Regions from separate parts of the Thioalkalivibrio sp. ALM2T genome, predicted to be linked through region 3. Evidence: predicted binding sites of a transcription regulator. Region 3 holds the regulator's gene; each other region holds the start of a gene.
The links. The regulator sigma-54, encoded in region 3, starts transcription at its own class of promoters, with help from an activator protein. The targets are predictions, from matches to a motif close to TGGCANGNTNCNTGCTT.
Positions count from the first base shown of each region.

Region 1: a site for sigma-54 is predicted at 1,968-1,984, ahead of F816_RS0106000 (CmpA/NrtA family ABC transporter substrate-binding protein). Genes of this name have one in related genera too.
Region 2: a site for sigma-54 is predicted at 2,701-2,717, ahead of glnL (nitrogen regulation protein NR(II)). Genes of this name have one in related genera too.
Region 4: a site for sigma-54 is predicted at 2,538-2,554, ahead of F816_RS0109700 (TonB-dependent copper receptor). Genes of this name have one in related genera too.

Region 1 covers NZ_KB906558.1:271,653-277,118, reverse strand. Annotated here, with positions in the region: gene F816_RS0106010 (DsrE family protein) at 1-301, shown strand, start outside; gene F816_RS0106005 (nitrate regulatory protein) at 428-1,759, shown strand; gene F816_RS0106000 (CmpA/NrtA family ABC transporter substrate-binding protein) at 2,163-3,467, shown strand; gene ntrB (nitrate ABC transporter permease) at 3,516-4,454, shown strand; gene F816_RS0105990 (ABC transporter ATP-binding protein) at 4,480-5,280, shown strand; gene nirB (nitrite reductase large subunit NirB) at 5,280-5,466, shown strand, end outside.
Region 2 covers NZ_KB906575.1:231-5,696, reverse strand. Annotated here, with positions in the region: gene F816_RS0113465 (TIGR00730 family Rossman fold protein) at 1-541, shown strand, start outside; gene F816_RS0113460 (DUF2782 domain-containing protein) at 544-936, shown strand; gene F816_RS0113455 (hypothetical protein) at 936-1,790, shown strand; gene F816_RS0113450 (DUF4124 domain-containing protein) at 1,893-2,540, shown strand; gene glnL (nitrogen regulation protein NR(II)) at 2,729-3,826, shown strand; gene ntrC (nitrogen regulation protein NR(I)) at 3,826-5,262, shown strand.
Region 3 covers NZ_KB906562.1:45,521-50,986, forward strand. Annotated here, with positions in the region: gene lptC (LPS export ABC transporter periplasmic protein LptC) at 1-406, shown strand, start outside; gene lptA (lipopolysaccharide transport periplasmic protein LptA) at 387-926, shown strand; gene lptB (LPS export ABC transporter ATP-binding protein) at 923-1,693, shown strand; gene F816_RS0108555 (RNA polymerase factor sigma-54) at 1,782-3,266, shown strand; gene hpf (ribosome hibernation-promoting factor, HPF/YfiA family) at 3,283-3,621, shown strand; gene F816_RS0108565 (PTS sugar transporter subunit IIA) at 3,625-4,092, shown strand; gene hprK (HPr(Ser) kinase/phosphatase) at 4,141-5,172, shown strand; gene rapZ (RNase adapter RapZ) at 5,180-5,466, shown strand, end outside.
Region 4 covers NZ_KB906564.1:21,517-26,982, reverse strand. Annotated here, with positions in the region: gene hypF (carbamoyltransferase HypF) at 1-567, opposite strand, end outside; gene F816_RS0109715 (hydrogenase maturation nickel metallochaperone HypA) at 564-824, opposite strand; gene F816_RS0109710 (DUF3024 domain-containing protein) at 885-1,178, opposite strand; gene F816_RS0109705 (sigma-54-dependent Fis family transcriptional regulator) at 1,325-2,257, opposite strand; gene F816_RS0109700 (TonB-dependent copper receptor) at 2,591-4,573, shown strand; gene F816_RS0109695 (copper chaperone PCu(A)C) at 4,627-5,148, shown strand; gene F816_RS0109690 (response regulator transcription factor) at 5,249-5,466, shown strand, end outside.

The DNA.
Region 1 (5,466 bases), on a different contig from region 3:
CGGCATGATCGCCGCCAACGTGGCCAAGCAGCAGGGCCATGACGTGACCGTCTGGCTGCAGGGCGAGGCCGTGAACATCGCCAACCGCAATGTCTACGACAAGATCGTCGGCCACAACATGCCGGCAATGAAGGACATCGTCGATTCACTGGTCAGTGAAGGCGTCCCGTTCTGGGCCTGCGAGGCCTGCGCCAAGGGCCGCGACGTCGGCGAACACAACTTCCTGCCGAACGCCGAGATGGCCGGCATGGGCCAGTACGTCCAGGCCGTCGCCGACTTCGACCGCTCGATGAGCTTCTGATCGTTCATCGTTGCTCGCGCGCGGGGGTGTGATCCCCCGCTCGTTCTGATCTCCCGCCCCTGCCAGTGCCCCGAACTGGCACATTGCATGCTTGTTTGTTCCGCGAGGCATCCGCGGATCATGAGCATGAGTCAGAATCTCCCCCCGAATACCCTATCGCCGAGCGTTTCGTATGAAGAGGCCATTGGCGATTTCCTGGTCGCCTCGCGCAAATGCGAGGTAGTGAGCCTGGAGCGCCTGCTGGAGGCCGTGCAACTGGTCGGGCGCATCCGGGCCCTAGTGCATCAACTGCAGCGTGAACGCGGCGCTTCCAGCCTCTGGATCGGCTCGGCTGGCCAGCGTTATGCCGAGGAGCTGGGGCAGTATCGAACCGAATCCGACACCACGGCGGCGGCCTTTCGCGAACACCTTGATGGCTGGTTACAGCCGGGGGCCTGTGCCCACGCGCGCAGCCGGTTGCTGGGGCGCATGGCATTGGCCCTGCACGGGCTGTCCGGGCTGCCCAGCCTGCGCGAGGAGGTCAACGAGCGCACGCTTTCGCCGATGGAGGCGATGCGCGGATTCAGCGAACTGATCCGGTCGCTCCTGGCCGTGGTATTCGAGGCAGCGGATTCGGCTACTGACCCGGAGGTCTCCGGTGCGTTGGTCGCTCTTTTGAACTTCATGCAGGGCAAGGAGCTTGCGGGTCAGGAACGCGCGATCGGTGCTGCGGGCTTTGGCCAGGGCGTGTTTGACGGCGAACTGCGCCAGGCGCTGTTACACCGTATCGATGCCCAGGAACGTTCGTTTCGCATCTTCTCCGAGTTCGCCCCGGAATCGGCCTGCGGAGCCTGGCGTCAATTACAGGGCGCGAGCTTCGCCGCCGAGGTCGAGCGCCTGCGCCGTCAGGCCTGCACCCAGGCCGATGGTCAGCCGGCCCCGGCCCCGGCCCGGGCCGAGGCGTGGTTTGCCTGCACGACTGCGCGTATCGACGCGATGAAGGAGATCGAGGATCGGCTGGAGATGCACCTGAACGAGTGCTGCTCCGCGCGCATCGTGGCGGATCGCGCGGACCTGGGTGCGGTGCGTGACCGTATCGCGCAATTGGCCGAGTCGGAGTTACGCGACAGCGTGCCGTATGCGGTGTTCTTCGGTGCGCCCGAGGGGCTGGATTCCGACGGCGTGGGCGGCGATAACCCGCTCAATGTGCCGATCGTCGGACATTCGGTGATGGACCTGGTGCAACGCCAGGCCAGTCGTCTGCAGTCGGTGGAGGACGAGCTGCAGGCGGCGCGCCAGGCCTTGGCCGAGCGCAAGACCATTGAGCGAGCCAAGGCACTGCTAATCCAGCATCGCGGCCTGACGGAGGACCAGGCCTACAAGCTCCTGCGCCAGACTGCGATGAACCAGAACCGGCGTCTGGCCGAGGTGGCCGAGGCGACCGTCGCCATGTCTGACCTGCTGGGGAAGGGCCTGTAGTCCGGCCCCATGGGGAAAGGGGCCGGGGGCTGTATCGCGACGCACCAATGCGGTTCACTTGCACCTCCAATGCGCCCCAGGGTGGTGCCTCAAGCGGTTTGATCCGGGCCTCGAACCCCTCAAGGGTTCGACTCCATGCGGCGAACCGTCCGATTTTTCCGCGCCATGGCGCGATTGTTTCCCGCAGGGTCGCCTAGCAACGGCTAATTGGCACACCTCCTGCAGGAGTATGGGCAAGACGAGCCAATGGCGGTTCGTCGTCTGACAACAGGGAGACCCGCTGACCGGGCCTCCCATGGGACTGGACAAAGGCGTCCATCACCCGGCTGCACGAGCAGCCGGGCTGATGCGACGCCTTTTTTCGTTTTTGCACGGGAATTCTGACTAGGGGAGTGAGCCCGCAATGACTGATCACACAAACGACACGAAGAAGACCTCCGGACTGTCGCGCCGGCGTTTCCTGGGCGGCGTGGCTGCAGGTATCGGCGCAACCGCGATGGGTATGTCGGGCGCCGCGCCCTGGGGGTATGCAAAGGCTGGCAACGGCAAGCCGGAGACCACCGAGGCGAAGCTCGGGTTTATTGCCCTGACGGATGCCGCACCGCTTTTTATTGCGCTGGAGAAGGGCTTTTTCGCCGCTCACGGCATGCCCGATGTGCAGGTGCTGAAGCAGTCCTCTTGGGGCACGGTGCGCGACAATCTGGATCTGGGGTCGCAACGCGGCGGAATCGATGGCTCGCACATCCTCACGCCAATGCCCTACCTGATCCATCGCCGGGGCACGCCGATGACGATCCTCGCGCGACTGAACCTGGCCGGGCAGTGCATCTCGGTCGGGGATGAGTACGCGGACCTGAAGGTCGGCACCGACACCACGGAGTTCAAGGGCGCCCTGGCCGAGAAGGCCGCCGGCGGTGACGACATTCGTGCGGCGATGACCTTCCCCGGCGGCACCCATGACCTGTGGATCCGCTACTGGATGGCCGCCGGCGGGATCGATCCGGACCGCGACATCGCCACCATCGTGGTCCCGCCAGCGCAGATGGTCGCCAACATGCGCGTGGGTTCCATGGACACCTTCTGTGTCTGCGAGCCGTGGAACATGCAGTTGATCAATCAGGGCATCGGTTACACCGCCAACACCACCGGCGAACTGTGGCACAACCACCCGGAGAAGGCGCTGGGCATGCGTGCCGACTGGGTGGAGGCTCATCCGAACGCGGCGCGCGCCCTGACCATGGCGGTGATGGAGGCGCAGATGTACTGCGAGGACCCGGCGAACAAGGAGGAGGTCGCCGAGATCTGCTCGCGCCGGCGCTACATCCACGCCCCGTACGGCGACATCATCGACCGCATGCAGGGGAACTTCGACTACGGCACCGGCCGCGTGGTCGAGGACCACCCGGACCAGATGCGCTACTGGAAGGACCAAGCCTCCTACCCGTTCAAGAGCCACGATCTGTGGTTCCTCACCGAGGACATTCGCTGGGGCTACTTGCCGCCGGACCTGGACATGCAGGCCTTGGTGGACGAGGTGAACCGCGAGGACATCTGGCGCGAGGCCGCTGCCGAGCTGGGTATCGACTCCGCCGACATCCCCGAGTCCACCTCGCGCGGCAAGGAGGCGTTCTTCGACGGCAAGGTCTTCGACCCGGAAGACCCGCAGGCCTACCTCGACAGCCTGGAAATCAAGGCGATCGCGTCCTGACGCCGTCGTCCGACGACACTCGAACAAACGATTCAAGAGGATTTCGCGATGAGTGCCATTCTCGACCGCACCATGACCTTCGGCTCCGGGCGCGAGCGCCCGGCGGCCGCGGGTGCGACCACCCAACCCGTGGCCAGGAAGGTCGCGACGACCGCGACCAAGCCGCGCAAGATCCCCGGGGGCGACCCCGGGGCCTGGGGCCGGCGCCTGCGCCACACCGCGGCGGTGGTGGTGCCGCCGGTGATTGTCACGGCGCTTTTTTTGCTCATCTGGGAGATGATGGCGTCATCCCAGGGAGCCGTGTTGCCCGCCCCGAGTCAGGTGATCACCGACACCTGGGAACTGATCGTCAACCCGTTCTACGACTATGGCGGTAATGACGTCGGCATGGCCTGGCAGTTGCTTGCCAGCCTTGAGCGCGTGGCCTACGGCTATGCGCTGGCGGTGGTCGCCGGTATCGGCCTGGGCGTGCTGGTGGGCCAGTCCACCTGGGCGATGCGCGGACTTGACCCGCTGTTCCAGGTGCTGCGCACCGTGCCGCCGCTGGCCTGGCTGCCGATCTCGCTGGCCGCGTTCCAGGCCAGCAATCCGTCGGCGATCTTCGTGATCTTCATCACCGCGATCTGGCCGATCATCATCAACACCTCGGTCGGCATCCGGAATATCTCGCAGGACTACGTGAACGTGGCCCGCGTGCTGCGCCTGAACGGCTTCGAGTACTTCACCAAGATCATGCTCCCGGCCGCCGCGCCGTATGTCTTCTCCGGTTTGCGCATCGGGATCGGTCTCGCCTGGCTGGCGATCGTGGCCGCCGAGATGTTGATCGGCGGTGTCGGCATCGGCTTCTTTATCTGGGATGCCTGGAACGCCTCCATGCTCAGCGACATCGTGCTCGCACTCGTCTACGTCGGCCTGGTCGGGTTCTTCCTCGACCGTCTGGTTGCCATCGTCGGCAATTGGGTTACCCGTGGCACGCAGGCCGGCTGAGTCGGCCCCTCACAGGAGAAACATCATGACCAGCTATCTCTCCATCGAACACGTCCACAAGACCTTCGGCGAAGGGCCTTCGGCGACCGAGGTGCTGCGCGACGTCGACCTACACGTGGACCGTAGCGAGTTCATCTCCATCATCGGCCACTCCGGCTGCGGCAAATCGACGGTGCTCAACATCGTCGCCGGGCTGCTGGAGACCAGTACCGGCGCGGTGATCCTGGACGGCAAGGAAGTCAGCAAGCCGGGACCGGATCGCAGCGTGGTGTTCCAGAACCACTCGCTGCTGCCCTGGCTGACGGTGCGCGACAACGTGGGCCTGGCGGTGGACAAGACGTTCCGTGGTAAGAAATCCCGCGCCGAACGCCGTGAGTGGGTACTCGCGACGCTCGAGATGGTCGGCATGAGCCATGCGCTCGACAAGCGCCCGGACGAGATCTCGGGCGGCATGAAGCAGCGCGTGGGCATCGCCCGGGCGCTGGCCATGGAGCCGAAGGTGTTGCTGATGGACGAGCCCTTCGGTGCACTGGACGCACTGACCCGGGCCCACCTGCAGGACGAGGTGATGCGCATCCAGTCCGATCTGGGCAACACCGTGCTGATGGTCACCCACGACGTGGACGAGGCGGTGCTGCTATCCGATCGCATCGTGATGATGACCAACGGTCCGGCGGCGACCATCGGGCAGGTGCTGGATATCGAGCTGGAACGCCCGCGCGACCGCCTGGCGATGGCCGACAACGCGGAATACAACCACTACCGGGCCGAGGTGTTGCGCTTCCTCCATGAACGCCACAGAAACCCGGAAGCGGAGGCCGCGTGATGAACGGCTCAAGCGAAAAGCCGCGGCTTGTACTGGTCGGCAACGGCATGGCCGGGATGCGCACGGTCGAGGAGCTGCTGAAGCTCAAGCCCGACATGTACGACATCACCGTGTTCGGTGCCGAACCCTGGGGCAATTACAACCGCATCATGCTCTCGCCGGTGCTGGCCTCGGAGAAGACCGTCG
Region 2 (5,466 bases), on a different contig from region 3:
TTACCAGCTGGGCGAGACGACCGCGCGCCAGCTGTCGGATGCCGGCTTTGCGGTGGTCAGCGGTGGCGGGCCGGGCATCATGGAGGCGGCCAACAAGGGCGCCTTCGCCGGGCACTCGCCGAGCATCGGCCTGAACATCCAGCTGCCCCACGAGCAAAGTTCCAATCCCTATCAGGACATCGGGCTCGGCTTTCGCCACTTCTTTTCGCGCAAGGTGATGTTCGTGAAGTATGCATCCGCCTACGTGGTCCTGCCGGGCGGCTTTGGCACACTGGACGAGCTGGCGGAGATCCTGACGCTGGTGCAGACCGGCAAGACTCGGCGTATTCCCGTGGTCCTCGTGGGCAGCGAGTTCTGGAAGGGGCTGCTCGACTGGTTCCAGGATACCCTGGTGGAACAGGGCACCATCGACGAGGAGGACCTGCAGCTATACTCGTTGGTAGATTCGCCGGAGGATGTGGTGAGCGCGATTTTCGAGCACTACGAGACGCGCAGCTTCGAGCCGTCCGCGGAAGAAAAGAAACGACTGATGGAGCTGTGACGATGACCCCGACCCGCCTGAGCCTGCCCCTGTCGCTGCTGGCGGCCCTGCTGCTGGTGCCCGGTTCGGCGCTGGCGCAGGAAGACCGCGAGTGGGGGGATGCCCCGCCGCCGCCGGAACTGGACGAGGCTGCCGATCCGCCGCCCCCGGTGCTGGACGAGCGCGCCCGCGAGCAGCGCTCCCTGGAAGAGGCCGACATCATCATTATCGAGCGCGACGGCGAGACGCGGCGCGAGTACCGCATGGGCGGCGAGCTGGTCATGGTCGAGGTTACGCCCGCGGTCGGCCCGACCTACTACCTGATTGATACCACTGGCGATGGCACGCTGGATGGTCGCCGCAACGAGCTGGATCCCGACTTTGTACCCCCGTCCTGGGTGATTTTCCGATGGTAATGAATGAATCCGAAATTCAGCGCTGCGGCGAGCTTGCCGACCTGGTGCTGACGGTCGGTCCCGAGGGGCCGGAACTCGACGGTCGGCCGGTGCAGTGCCTGCGCCTGCCGGCTGCTGCGGCGCCGGCCCTGGAGCAGGCCCTCGCCGAGGTCCCTGCTGGCTGTGGCCGCGTGATCGGCCGGGGTACAGATGATGCGGCCGGGCAGGTGGTCCTGGTGCTCGAGCGTGGCCAGGCCATTCAGGGCACGGTGGCGGCCGAGGGGCCTGGCAGCCTGGAGGCCCTGGGCGAGCGCGCGGCCGACTGGCAGGGCCGCCACACGGCCGGCACCCTGCCCGCTGGAGACGGCTACCGACGCGGCGTGCTGCAGCAGAGGATGCGCGAGCGTGCGGACACAATCACGCCTTCTCTGGATGCCGAATCGCGGACCATCCTGGATGCCGAGCTGCACCATCAGGGGCTTTACCGTTTCGAGGACCTGCCGCTGGCGGGAAGCGTCTGGCAGACGGTCCGCATCTATCCGGAGGGCGCCGGCCTGGCCGATCTGGTCCTCCCGCCCGCGCCGGTGCCGGCCTTCTGGCAGGTTGCACGGCTCGCCCTGGCAGTCGCCGTGGATGACGCGGGGCGGCCGGATGCCGAGGGCTACCGGGCGTTGCTGTCCGGATATAACGGACGGCGGCCGTTGACCGCCATCGAGCGAGGGGCGGCGCCAACCCTGCTGCGCCTGGCTGCGCTGGACGACTGGCTCGCCGCACTGGAGGCCGGGGCCGATGGGCGCACCGAGCGCGAACGGCTGGCAGCCCTTCAGGCAGAAGCGGCTCGCTTGCAGGGTATCTGGGTTCGCGCCGCGGCTTGATGGCCCAGCCGGCCCGCACTGACGTGTGGGGCGCCTGGGCCGGTCGTTCGCAAACACAACGAGGCGGGGTCGTGGATCCGTGCCTTCCAAGGAGGAAAGCCCATGTTCCGAATCGCTGTCTGGCTGGCGCTGCCCCTGGCCGCCCTTCTCGCCCCTGCGCTCCTTAGTGCCGACGTCTATCGCTGGACCGACGATCAGGGCAATGTCCACTTTGGCGACCGCCCCCCCGAGGGGAGCCGTAGCGAATCGGTCGATGTGCGTGAGCCGATGCGGGGCGTGCCGCTGGAGGGCGCGCGTGAGATCCTCGAGCGCCCCGTGCGCCCGCGCGGTCAGCCCGAAGCGGAGGGTGCCTACCAGCGGGTCGCCATCGCGCGGCCGGGGGATGGCGAGGGCGTGCGGGCGAACGATGGCAATGTGACCGCGGAGATCGAGATTGAACCGGCGCTTGACGCCGATGCCGGCCACCGCGTGGTCTGGTTGCTGGACGGGGAGGCCGCCGGCGAGGGGGCCTCGACGAGCGCGACCTTCCAGGGCCTGAACCGCGGTGCCTATACCCTGCAGGCGCGGGTCGTAGACGAGTCGGGTCAGGAACTGGGTGCCAGCGATACCATCGAGTTCAACGTGCTGCGCATGGCCATCCCGCGCAGCCAGCAACAGCAGCAACGGCCTCAGCAGTTTCCATCGGGCGGTGCACCGCAGGCACCGCAGGCTCCCCGGGCGCCGCAGCCGGTGACGCCTGGCCCGAATTGACGACGGCAGTCGTATATCGCACCGAAGTGGTGCGTTCGGCGCCCCAGATTGGTGCTATTATTGCACCACTCTGGGGCGTTTCGGTTTCAAGGGTGTCGGCGGCCAGGCTTCTGGTGTGACGCAGCCCTCGGCTTCAGCGTCCCGCCCGGCGATTTTCGCTTGGCGCAATTCCTGCTTGAGGCCTTTCGATGACTACGCCCGCTGCCAATCCCGGTATGACCACCCCGCCCTGGTGGGACGACCTCTCCACGGCCGTGCTGGTGACCGATGCAGAACTGCGCCTGTTGAGCCTGAACAGTGCGGCCGAGGTCCTGCTCGGGCTTAGCCGCGAACGCATCGTCGGCCACGGACTGGGGCAGTGGCTCAAGCTGGACCGGAATCTGGCCAACCGCCTGCGCTCGGCGCTGACCCTGGATCAGCCGATCACGCTGCGTGCCCGTCAGATGGAGCCCCTCCGAGCCGACAGCTTCCTGGCCGACGTGATCATCACGCCACTGCACGCCGCCGGCGAGCGGCCGGGCCAGCTGCTGTTCGAACTGAACGCCATCGACCGCCACGAGCGCATCAGCCGCGAGGAACAGTTGCAGAAGCAGCAGGCGATCACCCGTGCGGTGACCCGCGGGCTGGCCCACGAGATCAAGAACCCACTGGGCGGGCTGCGCGGCGCGGCGCAGTTGCTCGCCAGCGAGCTGGACGACTCGGGCCTCAAGGAATACACCCAGATCATCATCCGCGAGGCGGACCGCCTGCGCAGCCTGGTGGACCGCATGCTGGGGCCGAACAACATGCCGCGGCGCGAGGCCGTCAATCTGCACGAGGTCCTGGAGCACGTCCGGGGCCTGGTCAGCGTGCAACTGCCGCTGGGGCTGAAGATCCGCGGCGACTACGACCCCAGTATTCCCGACGTGCAGGCGGATCGCGACATGCTGGTGCAGGCCATCCTCAACCTGGTGCAGAACGCGGTGCATGCACTGGAAGACGGGGGGCAGATCACCCTGAGCTCGCGGATCCTGCGCCAGTACACGATCTCCGGGAAACGCCACCGGCTGGTGGCCAAACTGAGTGTGCGCGACAATGGCCCCGGCATCCCGGAGGAGATCCGCGAACGCATCTTTTTCCCCATGGTGACCGGGCGCGCCGAGGGCACCGGGCTGGGGCTGCCGATTGCCCAGAGCCTGATCCAGCTGCATGACGGCTTGATCGAATGCCATTCGCGCCCGGGGGCGACCTCATTCGACATCCTGCTTCCTATTGATTCCCCCCAGGGCCGGGAGGAGACGCACTGATGGAACCCATCGTCTGGATCATTGACGACGACGACTCGATTCGCTGGGTGCTGGAACGCGCCCTCCAGCGTCACGCGATTGCCGTTCGCGGTTTCGAGACCGCGGACGCTGCCTGGGCGGCGCTCGAGCGGGATCCGGTCCCGGACACCATCGTCGCCGACATCCGCATGCCGGGCCTGAACGGGCTGGATTTCCTGGCCCGCATGCAGACCCGCCCGGATCCGCCGCCGGTCATCATCATGACCGCCTTCTCCGATCTGGAGAGCGCGGTGGGCGCCTACCAGACCGGGGCCTTCGAGTACCTGCCCAAGCCGTTCGACGTGGACGAGGCCGTGGCCCTGGTGCAGCGCGCGCTGGAGGCGCGCCGCGCCGGGCAGGAGAACGGTCCCGCCGGTCCCGAGATCGAGGAGACCCCGATCATCGGCGAGGCCCCGGCCATGCAGGAGATGTTCCGCGCCATCGGGCGGCTATCGCGCAGCAATATCACCGTGCTGATCAATGGCGAATCCGGTACCGGCAAGGAGCTGGTCGCGCGGGCCCTGCACCAGCACAGCCCGCGCGCCGACCAGCCGTTGATCGCGCTGAACACCGCAGCCATCCCCAAGGATCTGCTCGAAAGCGAGCTGTTCGGTCACGAACGCGGCGCGTTCACCGGAGCCAACCAGAGTCGCAAGGGCCGCTTCGAGCAGGCCGATGGCGGCACCCTGTTCCTCGACGAGATCGGCGATATGCCGTTCGACCTGCAGACGCGTCTGTTGCGGGTGCTGTCCGATGGCACGTTCTACCGTGTGGGCGGCCATACCCCGATCCGGGTAGACGTGCGCATCATCGCCGCGACCCACCAGGACCTGGAAGAACGCGTCCGCGCGGGCTTGTTCCGCGAGGATCTGTTCCACCGCCTGAACGTGATCCGCATCCACGTGCCATCCCTGCGCGAGCGGCCGGAGGATATCCCGTTGCTGGTACAGCACTTCATGGCTGAGGTCGCTCAGGAGCTGGGGGTGGAGGCCAAGACCATGCGCCCCGAGGTGGTCGCGGAGCTGCAGCGTTTGCCGTGGCCGGGGAACGTCCGCCAGCTGGAAAACACCTGCCGCTGGCTCACCGTGATGGCGTCGGGCCGCGAGGTGCACCTGGATGACCTGCCGGCCGAGCTGCACCAGCCGACCGAGACCCGCGCCGAGCCCGGGAGTGCCCCGGTCCGTGTCGCTGCCGGCCCGCGGGACTGGACCGCCGAACTCGCCCAGGTCGCCCGCCAGCACTGGCAGCGCGGCGATCACGACCTGCTGGGCTCGGTCTTGCCCCAGCTGGAACGCACGGTGATCCGCGAGGCCCTGAACGCGACCGGTGGTCACCGCCAGCAGGCGGCCGCCCTGCTTGGATGGGGCCGCAACACCCTCACTCGCAAGATCCAGGAACTCGGCCTCGACGACGAGTAGGTTTTTTCACCGCGAAGGCACGAAGAAGGGCAAGGGCGATTTAACCACAGAGATCGCGGAGGACATGGAGAAAACCAGGGATCGTTTTGTTACGGGTAGGATGCCGATGAGCGCAGCGAATCGCATCGGTCACACGGGATGGCTCGGCCCCGATGCGTTTCGCATGGCTCAACGCATCCTTGTGTCTTGCGGTTCACGGATCGC
Region 3 (5,466 bases):
CACCCGCCTGCGCGAGTTTGGACGTGATGGCCCCCAATGGGTGGACGACCCGGACCTCGACCTGTTCGCCGAGGGCGGTATCGAATGGCGCTGGACTGCCCCCGCCGCGCTGCATCAACCGGCCGCCGCGACCCTGGACCTGGTGGGCCCCACCCACGGCGTACAGCCGCCCCACGGCGAACGCGTGGAGACCATCATCGATTCGCGGGATGTTCGCGTCGCCACCGACACCATGGTCGCCACTTCGGATGCCCTTTCCACCCTGAACCAGCCGGGCCTGTTCCAGCGCGGCACCGGTCTGCGCGTGGACTCGCGAGGGGATACCATAGAGTTGTTCCATGACGTGTACTCGCTCTACAGCGAGACGAGCGAGGAGGATCCCGCGCATGACCCCGAATCCCCATAGCCTTCGCCACCGCCCGGCCCAGCCGGGTGCCCGCGTGGCGGCGCTCCTGCTGCTCGTGCTGCTGGCCACGCCCGCGATCGCCCAGCAGGGCTCGGGCCCGGCACTGCCGGTGGAGATCACTGCCGACCGCGCGGAGATGGACGAACGCCAGGGGCTGGGGACCTACACCGGCGACGTGATCGTGATCCGCGGCGACATGACCCTGGAGGCCGACAAGGTCTACGTGCGCACCCGCGATCGCCGCCCCTACGAAATGGAGGCCCACGGCGAGCCGGCACGCCTGGAATCACCCGATCCGGAAACCGGAGAGATGCGCATTGCCACCGCCCTGCGCATCGACTACCTGCTGAATGAAGACCTCATGATCCTCACCGACCAGGCCCATGTGATCACCACCAGCGAGGAGGCGCGCGGCAAGCGCATCACCTACGACCTGACGACCGACGTAATCGAGGCCGAACGCGGCGAAGGCGCCAGCGAGCGCGTGCGCATCACCATCCAGCCGCGCGACGACGAATGAACGCAGTCGCTCCCAGCCCATCCGCCACACCGGCACAAACCAACGACCGCCTGATCGGACGCGAGCTGACCAAGCGCTACGGCCAGCGCACGGTGCTGGACCAAGTGGACGTCGACCTCGCACCCGGCGAGGTGGTCGGCCTGCTGGGCCCGAACGGGGCCGGCAAGACCACCTGCTTCTACAGCCTGGTCGGGCTGATCCGCCCCAATGCCGGGCGCATCACCCTGGGCGAGCGCGATATCACCCGCGCCCCCATCCACGTGCGCGCGCGCGCCGGCCTCGGCTACCTACCGCAGGAGGCCTCGATCTTCCGCCGCCTGAGCGTGTGGGACAACCTGCAGGCCGTGCTGGAACTGCGCCCCGGACTCGATCGCCACGAGCGCCGCCGCATTGGCGACGCCCTGATCGAGGAGTTTCAGCTCGAGACCGTGCGCCACAGCCCGGGCATCGCGCTGTCCGGCGGCGAACGGCGCCGCGCCGAGATCGCCCGCGCCCTCGCCGGGGATCCGCGCTTCATCTGTCTGGACGAACCCTTTGCGGGGGTGGATCCGATCTCGGTCGGCGATATCCAGGACGTGATTCGGCATCTCGCCCAGCGCGGCATCGGCGTACTGATCTCCGATCACAACGTGCGCGAGACCCTCGGCATCTGCCACAGGGCCTATATTCTAAGCGAAGGCCGCCTGCTGGCCGCCGGGACACCGGACGAGCTGCTGGCCGATCCCCAGGTGCGCCGGGTCTATCTCGGCGAGAACTTCCGCCTGTGAAAGCGCCCCACATGCGGCCCGGTCGGTGCACAAACCACAAGGCAGGCTTTAAGATTCCACCAATGCCCACCCTCGCCCCGCATACCCGATGCTGAAACCCGGCCTGAATCTGCAGCTGGGTCAGACGCTGACCATGACGCCGCAACTGCAGCAGGCGATCCGCCTGTTGCAGCTGTCCACGCTCGAGCTCCAAGTGGAGATCCAGCAGGCGCTGGAGAGTAATCCCATGCTCGAACAGGTCGAGGACGAAGAGTCCGAGGCCGATACCGAGCGTCTGAACCAGGACGGCGAGCTGGTGGAAGGCGATCGCATGGAGGCCACCACTACCAGCGATGACGTAATCCCCGAGGAACTGACGACCGACAGCCGCTGGGACGACATCTACGAGCCGGCCCCGACACCCAACAAGGGCGTGGATGACCGCGACCCGCTGGAAAACACCAGCGACGACGACGGTGAGGGCCTGCAGGATCACCTGCTGTGGCAGCTGCACCTGAGCCATCTGACACCCCGCGACCAGCGCATCGGGGCAGCCCTGATCGACGCCATCAGCCCCGACGGCTATCTCGAGGGCGACCTCGACACCCTGGCCGAGACCATCAGCCGCGGCGAGGATGAAACCGTCGGCGTCGACGAGGTCGAGGCAGTCCTCCACTGGATTCAGCAGTGCGACCCGCTGGGGGTCGGTGCGCGCAACCTGCGGGAGTGCCTGGAGATCCAGCTACGCGAACTGGCCCCGGACGCCCCGGCCCGCGAGGCCGCACGGGCGATCCTGGAACACGGCATGGACAGCCTGGGCAAGCGCGACTACAAGGCCCTGCAGCGCCAGTCCGGCGTACGCGACCCGGACGAACTGGCCCGCGCGCTGGATCTGATCCGCACCCTGAACCCGCGCCCGGGCGCGCAGATCAGTTCCGCCACCTCGGAATACGTAGTCCCGGATGTCTATGTGCGCCATAGCGCCGAGGGCTGGCGCGTGGAGCTGAATCCGGAGATCGCACCGCGCATCCGTATCAACGATCTCTACGCCGGCATGGTGCGCCAGGTCTCGGATGCCCGCGACAGCGCCTTTATGCGTGATCAGCTGCAGGAGGCACGCTGGTTCCTGAAGAGCCTGCACAGCCGCAACGACACCCTGCTGCGGGTCGCCGAGGCGATCGTCCACCGCCAGCAGGGCTTTCTCGAGCATGGCGACGTCGCGATGCAGCCTCTGATCCTGCGCGACATTGCCGAGACCCTGGAGATGCACGAATCGACCATCTCGCGGGTGACCACGCAGAAATACATGCATACCCCGCGCGGGGTCTTCGAGTTCAAGTATTTCTTCTCCAGCCATGTCGGCACGAACGATGGCGGCGAGTGTTCCGCCACCGCCATCCGTGCCATGATTCGCGAATTGATTGGCGACGAACCCCCGAACAAGCCGCTCAGCGATGCCCGGCTCGCCCAGGTCCTGTCGGACCGGGGCATCAACGTAGCGCGCCGCACCGTGGCCAAGTACCGCGAGGCGATGCACATCCCTTCATCCAGCGAACGCCGGCAGATGGCCTCGATGCCCACCGGCAGCAAGTAACCAAGGAGTCCTGACCATGCAGATCAACCTGACCGGCCACCACGTGGACATCACCGACGCCCTGCGCGACTACGTCAACGAGAAATTCGCGAAGCTGGAGCGCCACTTCGACAAGGTCATCGACGTCCACGTCGTGCTGACCCACGAGAAGACCCGGAATCAGCACAACCAGGCCGAAGCGAATCTCCAGGTCAGCGGCAATCACATCCACGCCGAGGCCTCTCACGAGGACATGTACGCCGCGATCGACGCGCTGATCGACAAAGTCGACCGTCAGCTGATCAAGCACAAGGAAAAGGTCAAGGACCACCACCGCGCCGAAGGTGCCCAGCGCAACCGCGAGCAGGCCTCCTGATCCATGACGATTGCCGAGTTGATCACCTCCGAGCGCATTGGCCTGCAACCCGAGTGCTCCAGCCAGAAACGGGCCCTGGAGGCTCTGGCGGACCTCCTCGCCGGCGGAGGTGACGGCACGGGACCGGGGAGTAACGCGATCTTCGAGGCCCTGTCCGCACGCGAAAAACTCGGATCCACCGGTCTCGGCCATGGGGTTGCGATTCCCCATGGCCGCCTGGCCGATCTCGAGGCGCCGCGCGTGGCCGTGCTGCGCCTGGAAAAGGGCGTCGACTTCGACGCCATGGATCACGAGCCGGTCGATATCCTGATCGCACTGCTGGTCCCGGAGGCCGCCACCGGCGACCACCTCGACCTGCTGGCCCAACTCGCCCGCGGCCTGTCGCAGCCAGACACCATCGGAGCGCTGCGCCGGGCCGGGGATGCGGCGGCCCTGGAACAGGAACTCGTGCGCCGCTTCAGCGAGGACTAAGCTCGTGGAACCCGCCTCCAGCCGCGATTCCGACGCGCAGCGTCTGCCATGAACGAGGCGCTGGGAGAAGGCGGGATCGCCCGCGACATCAACGTGGAGAGCCTGATCCAGGCCATGGGAAACCGCCTGGATCTTCGCTTTGTACACGGCGAACATGCAGCACCCGACCGCAAGCTGGTCGGCGACGACGGGGACGACCTGCCACTGGCTGGCCATCTCAACCTGATCCGGCCCAACCGCATCCAGATCATCGGCGACTTCGAGGCCCGCTATATCTCCAGTCTCAGCGCCACCCAGTGCAACGACCTGATCCTGGAGATGGCCCGCACCGGGACCACCGCGGTGATCTTCGCCGAGGACACCTGTCCGTTCTCGGAGATGCCCGACGCCCCACAGGAGGCGCTGCCGCTGATCCTGTGCTCCAGCACCAGCAGTCACGAGATCATCTCGCTGCTGCGCTATTTCCTGCAGCAGCGCCTGGCCCATTTCGAGGTGCGCCACGGCGTGTTCATGGAGATCCTCGGGATCGGGGTGCTGATCAGCGGCGCCTCCAGCGTCGGCAAGAGCGAAGTCGCGCTGGAATTGATCTCGCGCGGGCATCGCCTGATCGCCGACGATGCCCCCGAGTTCGCGCGCATTGCGCCCGACATCGTGCGCGGCCATTGCCCGGCCCTGCTCCAGGACCTGCTCGAGGTGCGCGGTCTTGGGGTGCTCAACATCCGCGCCATGTACGGCGATTCCGCGATCAAGGGCGGCAAGTACCTGCGCCTGATCATCGACCTGCGCGATCATGGCGAACCCTCGCCGGTCCCCGATGACCGGCTGAACGGACGCCGCGGCGAGATCGACATCCTCGGCCTGCGCGTCCCCTTGATCAGCCTGCCGATCGCGCCGGGGCGTAACATCGCGGTGATGATCGAGGCGGCCGTGCGTAACCACATGCTGCACATGCAGGGCTATATCGCTGGCGACGACCTGCGCGCACGCCAGCGCCGCCAGATGAGCGGCGAGACGGAGGAGCCGCCCTACCATCGCGCGGTGCCCGCCACTACGGTCCCCAACCCGGACCCGGAGGGCTGAATCGGCCATGCGCCTGCTAATCGTCAGTGGCCTGTCCGGGTCCGGCAAGACCGTGGCCCTGCACACCCTGGAGGATGCCGGCTACTTCTGCGTCGACAACCTCCCGCTGCCGCTGCTGCCGGACCTGATCGATCAGGTCCGGCAGGGCCACTACGACACCGAGACCGACCGCCATCTGGCCGTGGGCGTGGATGTACGCAGCGGCCTGGAGGCCCTGGAGGGGTTCTCCGATCTCCTGGCGCAATTACGGGCGGACGGGGTTCAAGTGGAGGTCCTGTTCCTGCAGGCGGCCAG
Region 4 (5,466 bases), on a different contig from region 3:
CGGGCAGGCCATGGCCTCCGCGTGAAAGCGCCGGTCCCCCGGGGCCTCGAACTCCGCCCGGCAGGCCGCGCACAGCGGGAACTCGTCCAGGGTGGTCTGCGAGCGGTCCCAGGGCAGGGCCGTCGCGATACTCCAGCGTGGTCCGCAGGCCGTGCAGGCGGTAAACGGGTAGCGGTGGCGTCTTGCCGCGGGGTCACGGATCTCGGCGAGGCAGTCGGGGCAGGCTGCACGGTCCGGCGCCAGGGCCGGCGCGCCGCCCTGCCCGGGGCCCTGAACCACGCGGAAGGTGGCAGCGCCGACGGGGCGAGATGCCGTCACGGTGATCGCATCGACCCGCGCGGCCGGCGGGGCCTCCTGCTCCAGGGCAGCGCGCAGCGCGACGAGCGCGGCCTCTAGTCCTTCGGCCTCGATCACCACGCCGGACGGCGTGTTGCCCACCGAGCCGGTGATGCCGAGCCGCCGGGCCCGCTCCGCGACAAACGGCCGGAAGCCAACGCCCTGAACCCGGCCGGTGACCACCAGGTGCCAGCGCGCAGGCGACGGGGCGCGTGTCGCGGCGGCGCTCACGCCACGTCCAGGCTCCGCAGCAGGATCTGCTGGGCCTCGGGGTGGGCCTCGTCGTCCGAGGTCTCCACCTCCAGCTCGGCCCCCTCGGCGACGGTGCCGCGGATGCCGTCCTCGAAGTGCTCGCGGAAATGCTCGGGCGTGATATGCGACAACGCGCCCAGCCATACCCGTACGCGGGTCACGCGCCGGGCGTTGTTGTCGGCCGCCACCTGCTCGATCTTGCGCATCAGATCGGCCATCAGCGAAAACTCGTGCATGCATCCTCCTCCGGGGACTCGTCGTGGTCCCGGTTGCCGGTCTCACCGGCGTCCGTGGTGCTACCCGAAGAAGCAGGCGTGGTCGTCCGCGCCGATGATCTTCAGGGCCTCATCCAGCGACGAGGCTTCCGGTTTCGGATCATGGCGGTGCCAGGCGAGATCCGATCGCAGCCAGAAGATCTTCCAGGCGCCCGATTTTTTGACCAGTGTGGTCTTGGCAATAGGTATCTCCAGCGTATGCCCCGAGTCGTCCCAGGCAGGCCACCGCTCGAACAGCAGCACGCTCTGACCCTCGATGCGATAGGCAAGATCGACCTGATCCCGGAGATGCGCGGGAGGCCTGCGGCGTTCCACGACGGCGTCGACGGCTTTTCTATCCGCTTTCGTTCGAACTCACTTAATGGCATCCATGACTCCCGAACATCAAGTCACCCAGGGAAACACATTGTCTCGGAACAAACGGGGCACCAGCGTGGGCGTGGACACCGGTCCATGTCTCCCTAGCTGATGGCGTGTTTCTTCATACGGTACAGCAGGGTGTCGCGGGTCAGGCCCAGCAGGCGCGCGGCGCGCGAGCGATTGCCGCGAGTCTGTTCCAGTGCCTGGCGGATCAGTTCCATCTCCACCCGTTCCAGACTCAGGCCGTCCGGAGGGATAATCCACGGCCCGCCCGCCTGACCCGGGGGTAGCTGCATCCAGTGGTCCGGGATGTCGCCCGGCGCCACCTGCTGGCCCGGCATGAAGATCACGCAGCGCTCCACTAGGTTCTTCAGCTCGCGGACATTGCCCGGCCATGGCCACTGGGCCAGCCACCTGCGCAGCGCTGGGGCAAAGGTCGGCGGCGTCAGTCCATGGTGGGCGGCCAGCGTGTTGCGAAAGTGCTCGGTGAGCAGCGGGATATCGCCCTGGCGCAGGCGCAGCGGCGGCATCTCCAGTGGCACCACCTGCAGGCGGTAATAGAGATCAGCGCGAAACTGTCCGGCACCGACCCACGCATGCAGGTCCTGATGGGTGGCGGCGATCACGCGCACGTCCACGTGTTCGGTCGTCCCCGCGCCCAGGGGTTGGCATTCCCCGGCCTCTAGGAACCGCAGCAGCTTGGCCTGCGCCCCAGCCGGCAGCTCGGCGATCTCGTCGAGGAATAACGTGCCCCCAGCCGCTTGCTGTACCAGCCCGGTCTGGTGGGAGTTGGCACCGGTAAAGGCCCCGCGCCGGTGGCCGAACAGCTCCGATTCGACCAGTTCTGCGGGCAGGGCCGCACAGTTCAACGTTACCAGCGGCCCGTCCGGCCGTCGGCTCTGTGCATGAATGCGCCGCGCCAGTCGCTCCTTGCCGGTACCACTTTCGCCGAGCACCAACACGGTGGCATCGGTGGCCGCCACCATGCTGACCTGGCGCAGCACGGCCTGCAGTTCCGGGGAATTGCCGATGATTTCAGCGCCCGTCTGATCGGATCTGGTTTCTATCCCCACCGTCCGTACCTATTCAGCCAGCCGCCTTGGCCGGCAGTTCCTGTGGATTGCCTTCAATATAGCCTGCCTAACCCCGCGAGTACTGACAAACCAGATCGCTGGCACATGTGCGATATAACCCATGCCCTGTGGCAAATGCCACACGCGGGTGAACCCGGTTATAGCCCCTGCGGTTACCCGTTCGCCAAAAAATCATGCCAATTCATAGCGCTGCATTCGATGGCCCGCCGCTTGACCGGTTTGGCCTGGCCCTTGCTCTGATGCCTTCGATATCACGACAAGGGAGAGGTAGTAATGCTGAATGTAACGCTGCGTCGCGCACTGGCTATGGTACTTGGGGCCAGTGTACCCATGTGGCCCAGTGCGTCGTTGGCTGATGGGACGTCCGAACCAGCGGCCGTCCTTCTGCCGCCGGTGGTGATCACCGCACCGGCAATGGAAGGGCCCGGCGTGGTCACCACCGACCCACGCCAGCCACGCCTGCCGTTGCCGGCACACGATGGAGGTTCGTACCTAGCGTCCATCCCCGGCTTCGCGGTCAGCCGCAAGGGTGGCACCAGCGGCGATCCGGAGTTGCGCGGTCTGGGTGGCTCGCGGCTGGCCATCCTGCTGGACGATGACCTAATCCTTGGCGGCTGCGGCGGACGCATGGATCCGCCCACCGCCTACGCCTATCCGCAGGCCTTCGACCGCATTGAGGTGCGCAAGGGTCCCCAGACCGTGCGGTATGGCGCCAATCCCGCCGGCACGGTGCGTTTCGAGCGGGATGCCCCGGTGTTCGATGCCGACGGCGGTGTGACCGGTTTTGCCGGGATCACCGTCGGGCGCTTCGACCGTTTCGACCTGATCACCGATGTTGCCACTGGCAGCGAGCAGGGCTTCATCCGCGGCATCGGCACCCTGTCCGACCAGGCCGATTACAAGGACGGCGACGGCAACACGGTGCACTCGCAGTACTCGCGCTGGAGCGGCACCGGGATCCTCGGCTGGCGGCCGGATGCCGACACCCTGGTGGAACTCACCCTCGACCGCTCGGATGCTGAGGCGGCCTACGACGACCGCGGCATGGACGGCACGCAGTTCGAGCGAACCGGCTACAGCCTAGCGCTGACGCGCGAGCGCATCACGCCGTGGTTGGATCAGGTCGAGGCCCGGGTGTTCTACAACGAGATCGACCATGTGATGGACAACTATAGCTTGCGCGAGCCGCCGAACATGCCAATGGTCAGCTACCCCGATCGCGTGACTACCGGCGCGCGCATCGCCGCCGATTTCGCCCTGCCGGGAGATATGCTGCTACACGCCGGAATCGAGCACCAGCGCAACCGGCACCGGGGCAATCGCCTGATGGGAATGGACGCTTTCGTCTGGCGCGATGTCCCGCGCCAGGATACCGCCCGATTCCGCGATACCGGCGTGTTCGCGGAACTGGAGTACCCATTCTCGGACTCCCAGCGCCTGGTCACGGGGCTGCGTGTCGACCGGTCGCGGGCCGACGCACAGGACGCCGATGGCTTCGGCGGCGCCGGGCCCGGGGAACACGACCGTACACACCAGACCAGCGGGTTTCTGCGCTACGAGGAGGATCTCCACGCGGCCCCGATAAGCTGGCACATTGGTCTCGGGCGCGCCGAGCGTGCTGCCGATTTCTGGGAACGTCGCCGCGTGTTCGACCTCGACACCGAGAATCTGACCCAGCTGGATGCGGGTTTGCAGGTTCATCACGGAGATCTGACCGGCTCGGTTGCCGTGTTCTACGGCCAGTACGACGACTACATCCTGATCGCCAACGAGGCCCCGGCTGCGCGCAACGTGGACGCCACCACCTATGGCGCCGAGATGGATCTTGCCTGGGCCATGAACTCACGTTGGACGGCGCGCGCCAGTGCCGCCTGGGTTCGCTCCAGCAACGATACCGATGGTGTGCCCCTCGCGCAGACGCCGCCGGCTGAAATGACCCTGGCCCTGGAGTACCAGTCCGGCGGGCGCTTTGCCGGGGCCCAGGTACGAGGTGTCGCACGTCAGGACCGGATTCATCCCGGCCATGGAACCATCTACAGCCTCGACCAGGAAGAAACCCCCGGTTTTGCCACCGCCGCGATGTACGCTGGCATGGAGGTGTCCTCCGGATCGCGGGTGATGCTGGGTGTGGACAACCTGTTCGATCGCACTTACAGCGAACACATCCAGCGCGGTACGGCCGATCTCGGAGCCAGCACCCAGCCGATCAACGAGCCAGGCCGCACCCTCTGGGCGAAGTGGACCGTGGAATTTTGATCGATCGCCGGACGCGGCTCCGGCTGGTCCGGCCTTACCCAAGGAGAAAAACGATGATCCCTCTGTACCGAACGCTGAGCGGACTGGCGCTTGTGGGCCTGTTGTGCGCGGCAACCCCGGTGGCTTCCGAGCCGACCCATGACGCTGCAGAGCATGCTGCCTGCGACTGCCCGGACGGCATCAAACTCGAGGGCCAGCCGTGGGTGCGGCTGATGCCGCCGATGATGCCGAGTACTGCGGCCTATCTGACCCTGCGCAACACCACCGATCGCGACATCGAGATCGTTTCCGCTGAGTCGCCGGTGGCTGCGGTCACCGAGTTGCACGACCACGTCGAGGACGAGCACGGCGTCATGCGCATGCGCGAGGTTCCATCAATCACCATTCCCGCCAACGATCGTGTGGAGCTGCAGCCCGGCAGTTTGCATGTGATGCTGATCGATCTGTTGGAGCCGCTCGAACAAGGACAGCAGGTGCCGATCCGCCTGAAGCTGGAGGGCCTTCGCGACCTGCATCTTCAGGCCGTGGTGCGGCGGGCGGAGCGTCCCGCAGCAGGCGGGCATCATCAACACTGACATGGCGGGTGTGTTCTCGGCGCTCGAATGACTGACGCTGAGCCAGAGAGGGGCTAAAGTGTGTTCGTTCCACGCCTTCGCTTCGTGCCCGGGTCCGACTATGCATATCCACCTCGACACCCCCGACCTGATGACCCGCGTGCGGCTGGAGTCGCGCTGGCGTTCGGCCGGCGCATCGGTTTCTAGCAGTCAGGCGCCGGAGCAGTCCGACCTGGTGGTAGTCGACCTCGGCAGTCGTGGCGTGGAAGCGGTGTCGACCTGGCGCGAGCGCTACCCGGACGCAAAGATTCTCGCCTTTGGCCCGCACGTGGAAGGGGC